One region of the Paenibacillus sp. FSL M8-0228 genome, then DNA from elsewhere that is predicted to be linked to it. Evidence: riboswitches for the same ligand, from Rfam matches in the RefSeq annotation. Region 1 holds a riboswitch; each other region holds the start of a gene.

Region 1 (4,844 bases):
CGTTAGCACTGGCACTCTTGCTTTGACTTTTCATATCTTTCAGGCGAGATGCAGCTTCCTCCAGCCCCTCTTCTTGTTGCTTACCTGTCTTGAGTAACACTGCTGCAACAGCAAAGGATACGACCGCAGCAGCGATCACCCCGCTCAGCATTGGCAAATATCCACCTTTTGGCGTCATTAGAAAATAGGCGATGATACTACCCGGTGAAGGAGCAGCAACCAGTCCGGCACCTGTCAACATGAAACAGAAGGTTCCCACAACACCGCCAGCTATAGCTGCAAGAATCAGAATCGGCTTCATCAAAATATAAGGGAAATAAATTTCATGAATCCCGCCGAAAAAATGAATGATGACTGCGCCAGGAGCTGACGACTTCGCAGAGCCTTTACCGAACAGACAGTAGGCCAGCAAAATACCAAGCCCCGGCCCAGGGTTGGATTCCAGCATGAACAGTACGGATTTGCCTGTTCTTGCAGCTTCCTCCAACGCAATCGGACTCAATACTCCGTGATTCAGCGCGTTGTTTAAAAATAATACTTTTCCGGGCTCAATAATGAGGTTGACAAGCGGCAATAGCCCCGCGTTCACGAGGAACTGTACCCCTGCCGACAACACTTGACTGATCATTTGTACAACCGGGCCGATCGCCACATGGGCAAGCAGTGCTAGAATGGCACCGATAATCCCGGCCGAAAAATTATTGACCAGCATTTCAAAGCCTGATCTGACTTTGCCTTCAATGGCCTTGTCGAACTTCTTCAATATCCACGCAGCCAGCGGACCAGCTACCATCGCGCCCAGGAACATCGGGATATCGGCTCCTACTATGACACCCATCGTCATGATGGCACCGATCACACCTCCACGCTGTCCGTGAATCATCGTGCCCCCTGTATAACCAATCAGCAGCGGCAACAAATAATTTTTCATCGGATCAACCAACTGTGCAAAACCTTCGTTCGGGAACCATCCGGTCGGAATAAAGAGTGCCGTAATCAACCCCCACGCAATAAAGGCTCCCATATTGGGCATAACCATACCGCTAAGAAAACGGCCAAAACGCTGTACGGCGACACGAGTGCCTCCTTTTGAACTTGGCTTTGCGTCCAATGTACTCATATTCAAATCCTCCTTGTAGGTAAGCATCACTACCTTTTCTTAAAATTCATACTAAATGACAGCGCTATCTTCATCAACGAAATGAAAACGTACTTTCGTCATGAACGTTGATGACAACATTTAAATTTAAATTATCCAGGAAGATATTATACCTGCATAATTCTTCTTAATATGACCTGTAGCTATAGAAATTAGTCGAAAAACCGCGCTGGATTATGTATGATTCCTATATGGGGACAACCCACTATATCAGAACAACACACGTAATTACGTTTTCAAAAAAAGACAAAAAAATAGCCGCTACGTCAAATCATAGCGACTATTTTATACAAAAATCGAGCAAACTAACGATGCTCTTATTCAATTAAAAATCAATATAAAATTCCGAATAACACGCTATTATTTCATGCTGCATTGCTCTATTTATTACTCCGAAATCAACTGCTCATACTGATCCGCCGACAGTAGTTTGCCCAATGATTCCTCCACATCTTTATCCATCTCTACTTCTACCATCCAACCTTTGTCATATGGAGATTCATTCACTAGCTCAGGTGTACCTTCCAGCGCTTCATTCACTTTTAATATGGTTCCCGTCACCGGAGCAAAAAGGTCGGATACCGTCTTCACCGATTCAATCGTACCGATCTCCGCTCCCTGCTCAATCGTTACTCCCGCCTCAGGTAATTCTACAAAAACAATATCACCCAGTTGGTGCTGTGCAAAGTCTGTAATACCAATCCGCACCGTTCCATTCTCTGTCCGCTGAACCCACTCATGTTCGTCTGTATACCAAAGTTGCTGCTTCACTTCACCCATTCTGTTCCCCTCACTTCCATATGAATAAAATCGCATTTGCTCACCTGTATTAGACAGGTTAAGATTATGACAATACGAACACTCATGTCAATAATACTAACAAAAATACTTCATATCACCTCCTATAGCGCTCTATATAAAAATATAATAATTTATAACAAACGCTTACATATCCTTATTTATATATTAAATGTTTTTTCTATTGTTTTTGATGACATTTTTATTGACATTTTGAATGAATTTGCGTATTAATGGGTTATAGCAAATACTTTGGGAAACACCCGACAACTGCAAACGCGGATGAACGCAGAGGGAGAGACTGCCAAAAAGATTCGCATAGCTGTTGCCGCTTGTGAGACAGTTGTGCACGCGAATCGGATCAAGTTGTTATCTGCAAAGCCAGGTAATATACTGCTGATCCCGAAGGTAGCGCCGAAGGAGTAAGCCTGCATTGCAGGTGAATCTCTCAGGCAAAAGGACCTCTGCCGGACGCATCTCTGGAGAGCATTCGCTATTGGAGCGGATCACCCAAGAGGAAACCCGGTACATACCGGGGTAACTTTCTGGTATCAAGGACAGAGCTGAAAAAAGAGTATAGACTGCTGTCTATACGTTTTTTTCGGCCTGTCTTTTTTGTTTTGCCGATCACACCGGATAGGAGTGGAAACATGACTAATTTGCGAAAAACACCGCTATATTCGTCCTACGGGACGCAGTCTGGGGTTCGTTGTATTGACTTTGGCGGCTGGGAGCTCCCCGTTCAGTTTAGCGGTATCCAAAAGGAGCATGAGGCCGTCCGGCAACGTGCGGGTTTATTCGATGTATCGCATATGGGTGAGTTTTTGGTTGAAGGCAAAGAGGCCGAAGCTTTTCTACAAAGGGTGACCACGAATGATGTCAGCCAGTTGGAACCAGGTCAGGCACAATATTCACTCCTGTGTTACCCCGATGGAGGTGTAGTAGACGACCTGCTTATTTACTGCAAAGGACCGGAGCGCTACATGCTCGTTGTGAACGCCTCCAACATTGATAAGGATTGGGATTGGTTACTTCGTCATGTGCCTGCATCCGTTCACATGGAGAATGTGTCTGATGCAATAGCATTGCTGGCATTGCAGGGACCGGAAGCAGCACGTATTGCCGCAGCCGTGGCAGATACGGATATTACGAATCTGGCATCTTTCCACTTTCATGAGAACGTGCCATTGTTCGGAGCAAAAGCACTCGTCTCACGAACCGGATATACGGGCGAAGACGGTTTTGAATTTTATGTACCTGCTGCGGAAGCACCCGCCGTATGGGAGGGTTTGCTTCGTTCCGGTGAGTCGTATGGGCTGATTCCCGCTGGACTTGGTGCTCGGGATACACTACGCTTTGAGGCTCGGTTGCCGCTGTACGGACAGGAGCTATCTGCCACGATTTCACCACTTGAAGCCGGTCTAGGGTACTTCGTCAAGCTGAATAAAGGAGATTTTATCGGTAGAGAAGCACTGCAACGTCAGAAAGATCAAGGGATTCCTCGTAAATTGATCGGGCTGGAAATGATTGATCGCGGCATCCCACGCGCCCATTATCCGGTATTCGCAGAAGGACAACGCATCGGTGAGGTCACAACGGGGACTCAGTCGCCCACCTTGAAGCGTAATCTGGGCCTCGCCTTGGTGGACAGTCGTTTTAGTGCCCTCTCCACACCGCTGGAGGTTGAGATTCGTGGCAAACGCCTGCGTGCCGAGGTAGTGGCAGCACCCTTTTATAAACGCCCGCGCTAATCTTAAACTCTCTTCATTCCAATAAAGCAAACATGTCAGATATGAACTTCCGGGTTTTTCAGCTCACACTTTTTTATTAGCTAATTACGATTTAAAATTTTGCTTTTCGAAAGGAGCCAGAACCTATGAAGCAGCATCGTTATCTCCCTATGACTGAACAAGATCAAACCGAAATGCTGCGTGTGGTGGGTGTATCATCCATTGATGATTTATTCAGTGACATTCCAGAGGCCATTCGATATCAAGGGGAACTCCCTCTTTCTTCTCGACTCGATGAGAAAGCCTTAACCCGCCACTTGGCCGAGCTGGCTGGACACAACGCCAATACAGACACACATGCCAGCTTTCTTGGCGCAGGAATTTATGATCATCATATTCCGTCGGTCATCCAGCACATCACTTCACGCTCGGAATTCTATACAGCCTACACCCCCTATCAGCCGGAAGTAAGCCAAGGCGAGCTACAAGCCATTTTCGAATTTCAGTCGTATATTTGCGAATTGACGGGCATGGCTGTAGCTAATGCCAGCATGTACGACGGAGCGACTGCACTGGCGGAAGCGGGCTCACTGTCCGCCGCAGCTACCCGCCGTAAACAGCTTATCGTATCGAGGTCCGTCCATCCAGAGGCACGTCAGGTATTGGCAACCTATGCACGCGGATTGAATTTGGACATCGTGGAGATCGGCTGTTCGGACGGTGTAACGGATGCTGATGCGTTAGCGGCGGCCGTATCGGAACAGACCGCGGCTGTTTTGGTCCAAAGCCCCAACTTTTTCGGAGCCGTGGAAAATCTACAGCCGATGGCTGACCTCATCCATGCACACAAAGGTCTTTTGGTCGTCAGTGCCAACCCACTGGCACTTGGCTTGCTGGAGACACCCGGCAAACAGGGCGCGGATATTGTGGTAGGAGACGCGCAGCCACTTGGCATCTCCTCTTCTCTCGGCGGTCCGACCTGTGGATACTTTGCCGTTTCTCAGGCACATATGCGCCGTATCCCCGGCCGTATTGTGGGTCAGACCACTGATCGCAATGGTAAACGCGGCTTCGTGCTGACCTTGCAAGCGCGCGAACAGCATATCCGCCGCGAAAAGGCCACCTCTAACATTTGTTCCAATCAAGCGTTGCTAGCT
Region 2 (4,844 bases), 220 kb from region 1:
AAATCAGTGTCATTCACGCAGGAAATGATGACCAGCGCGTCGACTCTTTTTCTTTTTAAATCTTCAAAAGCTTGAAGCTCTTTCTTTTTGTCTTCTCCCGAAGTATAAATAATGGTCTGGAATTCATATTGTCCGGCGATTTCTACAAAGCTGTCCAGAAAAGCAAGAACAATTTCATTAATCGTTGAAGTGATGATACCAATCTGAAGCGTCTGACCCTTGGATAGGGAAATGGCATTCCGATTAGGAACATAATCTAATTCCTGCATGATTTTCAAAATCTTAGCTCTTGTTTCATGACTGACATGGGGGGACTGATTTAATACTCTGGATACCGTAGCCTTGGAAAAGCCCGCCAGTTTTGCAATTTGATCAAGATTCGACATGGTGCTTCTCCTCACATAAGAAAAAAATACTTGACATGAAACGCGTTACAACAATTAGGATGCTTATGAGGGCATTACATCTATTTTAAAGCATCTGTCAATGCATTTCAAAGGAGAACGGTTACCGTTAGGTATGGATTCACATTTGCAGCATTTGATGGGATTACTTAGGCCAAAGTAAAAATCTTATATACGGAAAGAGGTCTTTATACCATGACGAAGATGCTAAAAGGATTTCCGAAAAACTTCTTGTGGGGCGGGGCAACTGCAGCCAACCAATTGGAAGGTGCTTTTGACGTAGATGGAAAAGGCTTGTCCAGCGCAGACATGATTGCTTATGTACCCAAAGCGGAACGTAAGAACGATCACGCTATAGAGATTTCGTCCGAGCGACTCGAAGACATTTTGGCAGGCAAAGTCAATGCCCGTTTCCCAAAACGTGAAGGTGTGGACTTTTACCACCACTACAAAGAAGATATTGCATTGTTCGCTGAAATGGGCTTTAAAGTATTTCGTATGTCCATCCACTGGTCGCGGATTTTCCCGAATGGCTATGATCACGAGCCGAATGAAGCAGGATTGCAATTCTACGACAATGTATTTGATGAGCTGCGCAAATATAATATTGAGCCCTTGGTAACATTGTCACATTATGAAACACCGCTAGGTCTGACTCAGAAGTATAATGGCTGGCTGGGTCGTGAAGTCATACAGCATTACGTCAATTATGCCGAAACGGTGTTTACACGCTATAAGGATAAAGTAAAATACTGGCTGACCTTTAATGAAATCAATGTAATGACCATGAGTCCGTTCACCGGTGGCGGTGTGGTTATTGACCGTGTAGAAAACAAACAGCAAGCGATATATCAAGCATTGCATCATCAATTTGTAGCTAGTGCACTGGCAACCAAACGGGGACATGAGATCATCCCGGGTGCTCAGATCGGCTGTATGTTGGCACGTATAGAAAGCTATCCACATACGTGTAACCCAGCGGATATACTGAAAGCCCAGCATGAAAATCAGATGAACCTATTCTTTACGGATGTGCATGCCCGTGGGGAATATTCCAACTATATGAATCGTTATTTTGAAGAAAATAATATTGTGATCCAGACAGAACCCGGCGATGACGAAATTTTGAAAAATAATACGGTTGATTTTATCTCATTTAGCTACTACATGACCTTGACCGTATCGGCAGGTCCAGAAGGCGAGAAAGCAGCAGGAAACCTGATTGGCGGCGTGAAAAATCCGTATCTGCAGTCCTCCGACTGGGGATGGCAGATCGATCCGATCGGCCTGCGTGTTACACTGAATACGTTTTATGATCGCTATCAAAAGCCTCTGTTCATCGTGGAAAATGGCTTGGGTGCATATGATAAGGTGGAAGAGGACGGCTCTGTGCATGACACGTATCGCATTGATTACTTGCGTCAGCATATTGTCCAAATGAAGGAAGCGATTGCCGACGGTGTTGATCTGATTGGTTACACCAACTGGGGCCCTATCGACCTTGTGAGCATGTCTACTTCCGAAATGTCCAAGCGCTACGGATTTATTTACGTTGATCTGGATGATGACGGTAACGGAACGCTCAAACGCTCCAAAAAAGACTCTTTTAACTGGTATAAAAATGTGATAGCAACCAATGGTGAAGAATTGTAATTTCATATCGTCTCGGGCGGGTATAGCAGAGGACATCCTAAGGATGCAATCTGCTGTACCCGCTTTTTTGATAGACATAATAATATTTCAGAGGGCTTCACAAACTTTTCACTTGTAATAAGCTGAAAGTTTTCTGTATAATGAATAAAAATTTCATATGTCTGGTTGATGTTTGCGGGAGATGGAACGAAAGTTCCGACCGAAGGGGCAAAACTCTCAGGTGCTTAGGCTGTTTACAGCCACAAGCGGGGACCGTAAACGGACAGAACTCTGGAGAGACCCTTAATTGGGCGCCGAAGGTGCACCGCAGAGAACATCTGCTTAAACTCTCAGGCAAAAGGACAGAGACGCGAATAACCTGTGACAGGGAATGCCCTAGGCTTTTTTATGAGCTATTAGAGGCAGAAACCTGCACAAGATGGTTGTATTTTTTCGTGCCTTTAACCTCTCCAGGAGTCGAATCAGCTGATTTGACTCTTTTTTGTTTTCTAATATGCTGGAGGAGCGGGTTGAAATGAATTTGGTACATGTGTTAGAAGCGATTAGCAGTTGGATATGGGGGGCGCCTCTCATCATTCTTGTCATGGGAACGGGGTTGTGGCTGACCATACGTCTGAAAATGTTGCAGGTATTCCGCCTGCCCCTGGCGATCAAGCTGATCGGTAAGGCCCCGAATGAAGGCAGCGGGGATGTAAGTAGTTTTGCGGCTTTGAGTACGGCGCTAGCGGCTACAGTTGGCACAGGAAGTATTGTCGGCGTAGCGACAGCCATTAAGCTGGGCGGGCCGGGTGCCTTGTTCTGGATGGTCGTTGCAGCCTTTTTTGGGATGGCGACGAAATATGCGGAAGGTGTACTTGCAGTAAAATACCGGGTGAAGGATCGGAATGGACAATTTTCCGGCGGCCCGATGTATTATATTGAGAAAGGTCTAGGACGTCGTTTTAAACCGCTGGCGATGCTGTTTGCTTTTTCGGGCATGCTGGTGGCGTTGTTCGGGATTGGAACGTTTCCGCAGGTCAAAGCGATTGTATCTTCGACGGAAAACAGTTTTGGCGTTCCGCCCATTGTAACGGCACTGATTATAGCTATCCTTACTGGACTGGTTACTATTGGAGGACTCAAAAGCATTGCCAAGGTATCGACGAAGGTCGTTCCTTTTAAAACAGGCTTGTACGTACTGATCTGTCTCATCGTACTGATTCGGTTTGCTGACCAGCTTCCTGCCGCAATTGCGCTGGTGCTCCATTCGGCATTTTCAACTACATCTGCAACGGGCGGATTTGCCGGAGCTACGATTATGCTGGCGATGCGAAGTGGGGTAGCCAGAGGTATTTTTGCCAATGAGGCCGGATTGGGGAGCGCACCGATTGCAGCCGCAGCTGCCAAAACCAAATGGCCTGCGGAGCAAGGGTTGATTTCCATGACAGGCGTGTTTATTGATACGATGGTTATTTGTGTGATGACCGGGTTGACGCTACTGGTTAGCGGTGTGTGGAGCGGGCCTACCGATGCGGGTCTGATGACTCAGCAAGCATTTTCCAGCGCATTCCCGCTGGGGGCAGAACTGCTCACAATTATTCTGATTATGTTCGCGTTCACCACCATGCTCGGCTGGAACTATTACGGGGAACGCTGTGTTGAATATTTGCTTGGGGTCAAGTGGATTAAGCCATACCGTTATCTGTTCATTCTACTCGTTGGCGGGGGCGCGTTCATTAAACTGGATGCGATTTGGCTGCTGGCAGATATCTTTAACGCAATGATGGCTTTCCCGAACCTGATTGCACTGCTCGGCTTATCAGGCATTGTCGTTGCAGAAACCCGAACCTATATGGATTCTCTGAATTCTAGTAAGAAAAAGGGCATTCTTGCAGGTGCCAGTGTAGGGGCAGCTATTCAAGTAGAAGAAAAGGGACAAACGGTTAATTCATAAATTTCAAAAGGGAGTGCTCTCAGCCATCACAGGCTTGAGGACACTCCCTTTTGAATGTTATAACGATGCACGCAAAATAGCTAAAATATCTTCTTGATTCAGCTTTTTATAATTACCGAAGCCTCCATATTCCATTTCACGGGCTGCAATGGTTGCGATTTTTTCCAATTGCTCATCATTAATATTGTAATCGGCCAGGGTGGAAGGGGCACCGAGACTTGTCCAGAATGCACTAAGACGGTCAATACCCTCCAAAGCGATTTCTCTATCTGTTTTATCTACGGTGTCTAAGTCAAACATGCTGAGCATCAGCCGTTTCATGCGTGCAGCATCCTGATCCACCGTATGTCTCATCCAGTTGGGGAATAGGATCGCCAGACCGCCAGCATGAGGAATATCATATACAGCAGATAATGCATGTTCAATCGTATGCGAAGCCCAGTCCCCGAAGTAGCCCATTTGCAGTGTTCCGTTAAGAGCAATCGTTCCGGCATATAAAATCGTTTCGCGATGCTCGTAGTTGTGCAAATCCTCCAACAGCTTAGGTGCAGTTTCGATTACGGTTTGCAGCACGGAAAAGCACATACGATCTTGCAACGGTGTATTTTTAACATTGTGAAAATACTGTTCAAATACATGGCTCATCATATCCACCATGCCATATACCGTCTGATCACGTGGCACAGAGAAGGTGTTTTTTGGGTCCAGAATCGAAAACTTCGGATGCGTCACCGCGCTGCCCCATACGTATTTTTCGTTCGTTTCCCAGTTGGTGATGACAGAATCCGGATTCATTTCTGAACCGGTGGCGGCGAGTGTGAGGATGGTGCCGAATGGTAGAGCCTCGGTCGGCA
Region 3 (4,844 bases), 3.8 Mb from region 1:
CGACTACAGCCAGCACTTCATTGGGGTTGACCGTCAGATCCAGATGGTCGACTGCGGGGTGATATTGATCCTGGATGCGAAAAGATACGGATAATCCTTTAATTTCCAACACAGGTTCGGTATTCAATGCGCGCTTCCTCCATTCTCCATGGTCTTGTCCCGCTTATTCTCACCATGTTTGATGTTTAAAACCTCTCATGAACATTACATACCGTTTTTGTCGGAATAATTTGAATACATCCTATCACCAGTATATGGATATATCAATTAAGATTATGCTATCAACATCATTTAAAAAATCAATGATCCAGCAATAGTGCGGCCTTTCTGGCACAAAATGTAATGAAATAACCAACCACAGGTTAATTTTCATCACAAAAAAAGTCGCCTGATCCCTCAGCAGGGATCAAACGACTAACTAACCCAAGCTCACATTGAGCTCCTGACAATATAATTTACGAAGCCGCTCCATAGGAGCCAGACTTGAATGTTCTAGGATCGTACCATTTGTAGCCTGCTGCCGGAGCAGACCAAGGCTCAGGCTGTGGTTCCGTGGACGCCGCAGGCTCTTCGAATGGCAGAAGCTTCGTTGGTTGATCCAGAGTCAAACCTGCCACATCAGACAATTTCGTGTAGTCCTGCTTCCATGCAAGCCATTGAACCGTTTGCACCAGGAAGGTTGAATCATCCACTTCTTTGAAGCCATCATATGTCTTCTTCGACTGTCCGTTTTCCTCACGCACATATTTCGGTGTAGCATCTTCTACAGGGGAAGAATCACCGATGAATGCCGCCTTGCCATGGCCTACCTTGGAGATAGCGGCATAAGGTCCTTCCGCACGGCCCCCGCCGTTATAAACCCCCTGATCTACCGCATTCCCCCATTTTTTCGTGCCTGAAGGGATATAAGCAATGCCTTTAGCCTTGGTAGGATCAATAATAGCCAGCGTAGATCCTGCATGCATGGCAATCGAGCGCACACCCTTGGTAATACCGAAAGATTGATCTGCGGCTACAATGTCGGTAGCATTCACATCACCGAGCGCATTGTAACGGAAACGAACGCCAAAGTTGGCCGCCAGCCAATCGGAGCTTGTTAATCCTTGCATTGCCGGTGATGCAGCCTCTTCTGCAGTCATGCCTTTGGCCGGATTAGTATAGGCTCCACGACGGTAGCCATTCATAACCTCGGAGGAATCCCAACGGTTTTTGTTACGATCTGCATTATAATGATCGGAGATGAAGAAGACGCTCCCTCCGTTATTCACGTATTGCAGCAGGGCAGCCTGCTCGGATGCCTTAAAGGCAACATTCGCTTCACCAATAATGAACACATCATATTGGCGCAGCTTGTCATAGGTTATGGCCTGCTCTCCATAAGTAAAAGGAATGGGACGATTTAATGGGTCTACCGTAAAGCCTACATTACGCAGTCCATTGGCAAAGTCGGAGAAGGCGCCTTCAATGACCCAATCTGCTGCACCAGCGGTCTGTGCGTGCGTATTATCGAGCAGCACCTTTTTGCCTTTTCCATCCGGCAATGTAGTACCGGGTTGACCCGGGTTGCCAGGTTCAGGTTCACCAGGTTCCCCTGGCTCGCTTCCGTTCACCAGTTCAACAGCGCTTGGGCTTTTCACTCCACCAAAATTATTGTAGGCGCCGAGTGTACCCGTCACACGGATTTTGCTGCCAATCAGCTCAGGATGGCCTGTTAGCCCAAATTGCCCTCTGTACGCGGATGTCAGCTGTACATCCAATAGATTAGACGTGCTACGTTCATTGGCCTGGTCGGCAATCAGTACGTTAAAATCATTCGCAAACGGAGAAGAAAAGTTAGCCGTTTTCGATCCGGTGGCATGTCCGACGATATAACCTTCTACCGTCACCGTACCTCCACTGCTTTGGCCCTGAAGTGCTTCGGCTACTGTCAATGCTCCCTCTGCCTTGATCTGACCGAACGGAACGAAGATCCCGATCAGCAGTGAAACGATCGCTGCTAGATGCAGCATCCCTTTTAAGCGTGAACCTGTGAACCGCAAGCCTTTTACCATACGTCAATATCCCTCCTATGATTTCCATAAATGTACTTGTCCTCTATCAGATTAGCCGCCAATCTTCTAATTCCTTCCTGATTTCATCCGTAATTATGTAAACTTTAATCTTTTTTATTGGAAATGCACCTGTTTATGTAAAAATTAAACCCTGTGATTGACACCGAGCACGTCATACATTACGCTAAGAAAGACATGTAGAACGGTATACGCGAATGAAGATGACGGGAGAGTCTGTCCAGGAGGCTTACACTCTGGCGGCACCGAAGGAGCAAGACGCCAGCACCCGGCTGGCGGATAATCTCTCAGGTCCATGTATCGTCATCTGACGCAACTCTGGAGAGAGCGCAAGCCACCCAAGGGGTAAGGCGGTAAGAACACCGCACGAAACTCTCAGGTAACGAGGACAGAGATAAGGGAAACTTCCTTATCCTGTCCTTTTTTTGTGCTCACATTGTGCGTCAGCATTAGGAACCGTCATAACCGCGCAAAGACGCGGAAATACCATATAGTATGGTATTAGAACATACAGGGGGCCACACCATGCGTTTCAAAGATGTATTTTCTATTATCGGCCCGGCCATGACCGGACCTTCCAGTTCACACACCGCAGGCGCGGTGCGACTCGCACGCGTTGCCCGGCACTGGCTCGGGGCGCAGCCTGACCGTGCCCGTATGACACTGTACGGCTCCTTTGCCGATACGTATAAAGGACACGGTACGGATCTGGCGCTCATCGCAGGACTGCTTAATTACGATACGGACGATCACCGGATTCCAGATGCCGAGCAATGGGCCGAGCAAGCCGGGATGACCGTGGAATTCGCCGTCAGTGGACTCCCCGCTCCTCATCCGAACACCGTCCGTTTCGAGTTGTGGAAGGGCGAGGATCAGCGCACACTGCTGGGCTCCTCCATCGGCGGCGGCAGCATCCATGTCCAGCAACTCAACGAATTCCGGGTCAATCTGACCGGGGAGCTGCCTACGCTGGTGCTTCTCCACTCGGATAAGCCCGGTACATTGGGCGCAATAACTTCAGCGCTGGGCGCGGCCCACATTAACATTGCCTATATGCACGTAGATCGCAAAGGCCGGGATGGTGAAGCACTCACCGCCATTGAAACGGACAGTTCTGCTCCAGCTGAACTGATTGCGGAACTGCGTTCTTTACCTCATATGTATGAAATTAAGATGATTAATTTGAAAAAAGGAGCTGAATCCGATGCGGTTTAGCCATCTGCATGAGATCAGCGCTTTATGCGCTGAAGAATCCACCACGATTGGCCGCTTGATGATTCAAGAACAGGTACAAGAAACGAATACAACGGAGGAAGAAATCTTTCGCCAAATGTCTGATTATTATGAAATCATGAAGGAAGCCGTTCATCGCGGTCAGACACAAGACACCGTATCCCGCAGTGGATTGACGGGCGGCGACGGCAAGCGCCTGGCCGAGTATCTGCGGTCAGGGGAGACCTGCTCCGGTGATGCCTCCGCGCTCGCCATGGCTTATGCCCTCTCCGTGTCGGAGGTTAATGCATCCATGGGTCGCATTGTCGCCACTCCTACCGCAGGCTCATGTGGGGTTATCCCTGGTGTGTTCATCAGTGCGCAGGAACGGTTCGGCTGGGATGATGAGCATATGGTGAACGGCCTATTCGCCGCTGGAGCCATTGGCTACGTGATCGCCAACAACTCCTTCATTTCTGGCGCGGAGGGAGGCTGTCAGGCTGAGATTGGCTCAGCTATCGGGATGGCCGCTGGCGCTATGGTCGAGCTGCGCGGTGGTACGCCTGAACAGGCTGTTCACGCCGTGGGCCTCGCTCTTAAGAACACGCTCGGCCTGATTTGCGACCCCGTCGCCGGACTCGTGGAGATTCCGTGCATCGTGCGCAACGGGCTGGGAGCCGTGACTGCGCTTGCCGCAGCGGACATGGCTTTGGCGGGTGTGCGCAGCGCTATTCCGTCTGACGAAGTCATTGACGTGATGCTTGAAGTCGGCAGCGCGATGCCGTCGAAGCACCGCGAGACCGCCAAAGGCGGCTTGGCTCAGACGCCGACTGGCAAGCGTTTGACCGAATCACTTACACGCAACGCATCAATCAAGAAGAATAAGTCGTAATTTCTAAGCTTTAAACCAATTACTTTTCCTCTATAAAACAAGGCGACTACCTCTCCCCTACATTGTCCTAGGGAAAGAGAATTCGCCCTTATAAAGAAAAGAGCAAGCATATCGTCGCTGGACGTATGCTTGCTCTTTTTCTTTTTAGTCGGGTTACAGATTACTGAACGGTTACCTGTATCTTCGTCATTTTACCTGCATATTTCACAGTAATTACTGCTTTGCCCTTGCCCTGTGCCTTAATGTTACCGTCTTTGACGGTCGCCACAATAATTCTGGACGAGGACCAGACAGCCGGTTTGGAAACATCCTTCTCCGACTCATCCTTATACGTGGCTGTAGCCGTAACCTTAGCCAGCTGTCCTGCCTTCAAATTCAAGGCGACTTCGTCTGTTTGCAAATATTTAAGCGTATCAACATCTACAGGTACGCTGATTATCTTCCCGCCGAACTTCGCCTGAATGTTAGCTTTACCGTAGCTGACCGCGGTAACCTGACCCTTTTTAACAGTGGCTACCTTATAATTGGACGTTTTCCATTCAGCTTGGGTTGTAACATCCTTTTCTTTACCATCGCTCGATTTAACCACAATCGCGATGGTTTTTTGATCTCCAGATTTGAGCGATAGCGCGATTGCATCCGCTTCAATCTTTTGCGCTACGTCCACTTCT

What was found. A riboswitch is a leader RNA that binds a small molecule or an ion and turns the genes downstream of it on or off. The one in region 1 is predicted to bind glycine.
Region 2: linked by a shared signal. The riboswitch ahead of MKY98_RS20115 (alanine/glycine:cation symporter family protein) and the one ahead of gcvT (glycine cleavage system aminomethyltransferase GcvT) in region 1 are both predicted to bind glycine.
Region 3: linked by a shared signal. The riboswitch ahead of sdaAB (L-serine ammonia-lyase, iron-sulfur-dependent subunit beta) and the one ahead of gcvT (glycine cleavage system aminomethyltransferase GcvT) in region 1 are both predicted to bind glycine.

Annotation. Positions count from the first base shown of each region.
Region 1 covers NZ_JBBOXA010000001.1:4,244,714-4,249,557, forward strand. Annotated here, with positions in the region: gene MKY98_RS18940 (PTS mannitol transporter subunit IICB) at 1-1,120, opposite strand, end outside; gene gcvH (glycine cleavage system protein GcvH) at 1,547-1,939, opposite strand; glycine riboswitch at 2,332-2,431, shown strand; gene gcvT (glycine cleavage system aminomethyltransferase GcvT) at 2,608-3,708, shown strand; gene gcvPA (aminomethyl-transferring glycine dehydrogenase subunit GcvPA) at 3,834-4,844, shown strand, end outside.
Region 2 covers NZ_JBBOXA010000001.1:4,461,518-4,466,361, reverse strand. Annotated here, with positions in the region: gene MKY98_RS20125 (LacI family DNA-binding transcriptional regulator) at 1-386, opposite strand, end outside; gene MKY98_RS20120 (glycoside hydrolase family 1 protein) at 600-2,057, shown strand; glycine riboswitch at 2,223-2,299, shown strand; glycine riboswitch at 2,318-2,412, shown strand; gene MKY98_RS20115 (alanine/glycine:cation symporter family protein) at 2,572-3,990, shown strand; gene MKY98_RS20110 (iron-containing alcohol dehydrogenase) at 4,048-4,844, opposite strand, start outside.
Region 3 covers NZ_JBBOXA010000001.1:429,847-434,690, reverse strand. Annotated here, with positions in the region: gene MKY98_RS01945 (ABC transporter ATP-binding protein) at 1-127, opposite strand, end outside; gene MKY98_RS01940 (DUF6359 domain-containing protein) at 456-2,051, opposite strand; glycine riboswitch at 2,267-2,382, shown strand; gene sdaAB (L-serine ammonia-lyase, iron-sulfur-dependent subunit beta) at 2,595-3,284, shown strand; gene sdaAA (L-serine ammonia-lyase, iron-sulfur-dependent, subunit alpha) at 3,274-4,173, shown strand; gene MKY98_RS01925 (Ig-like domain-containing protein) at 4,334-4,844, opposite strand, start outside.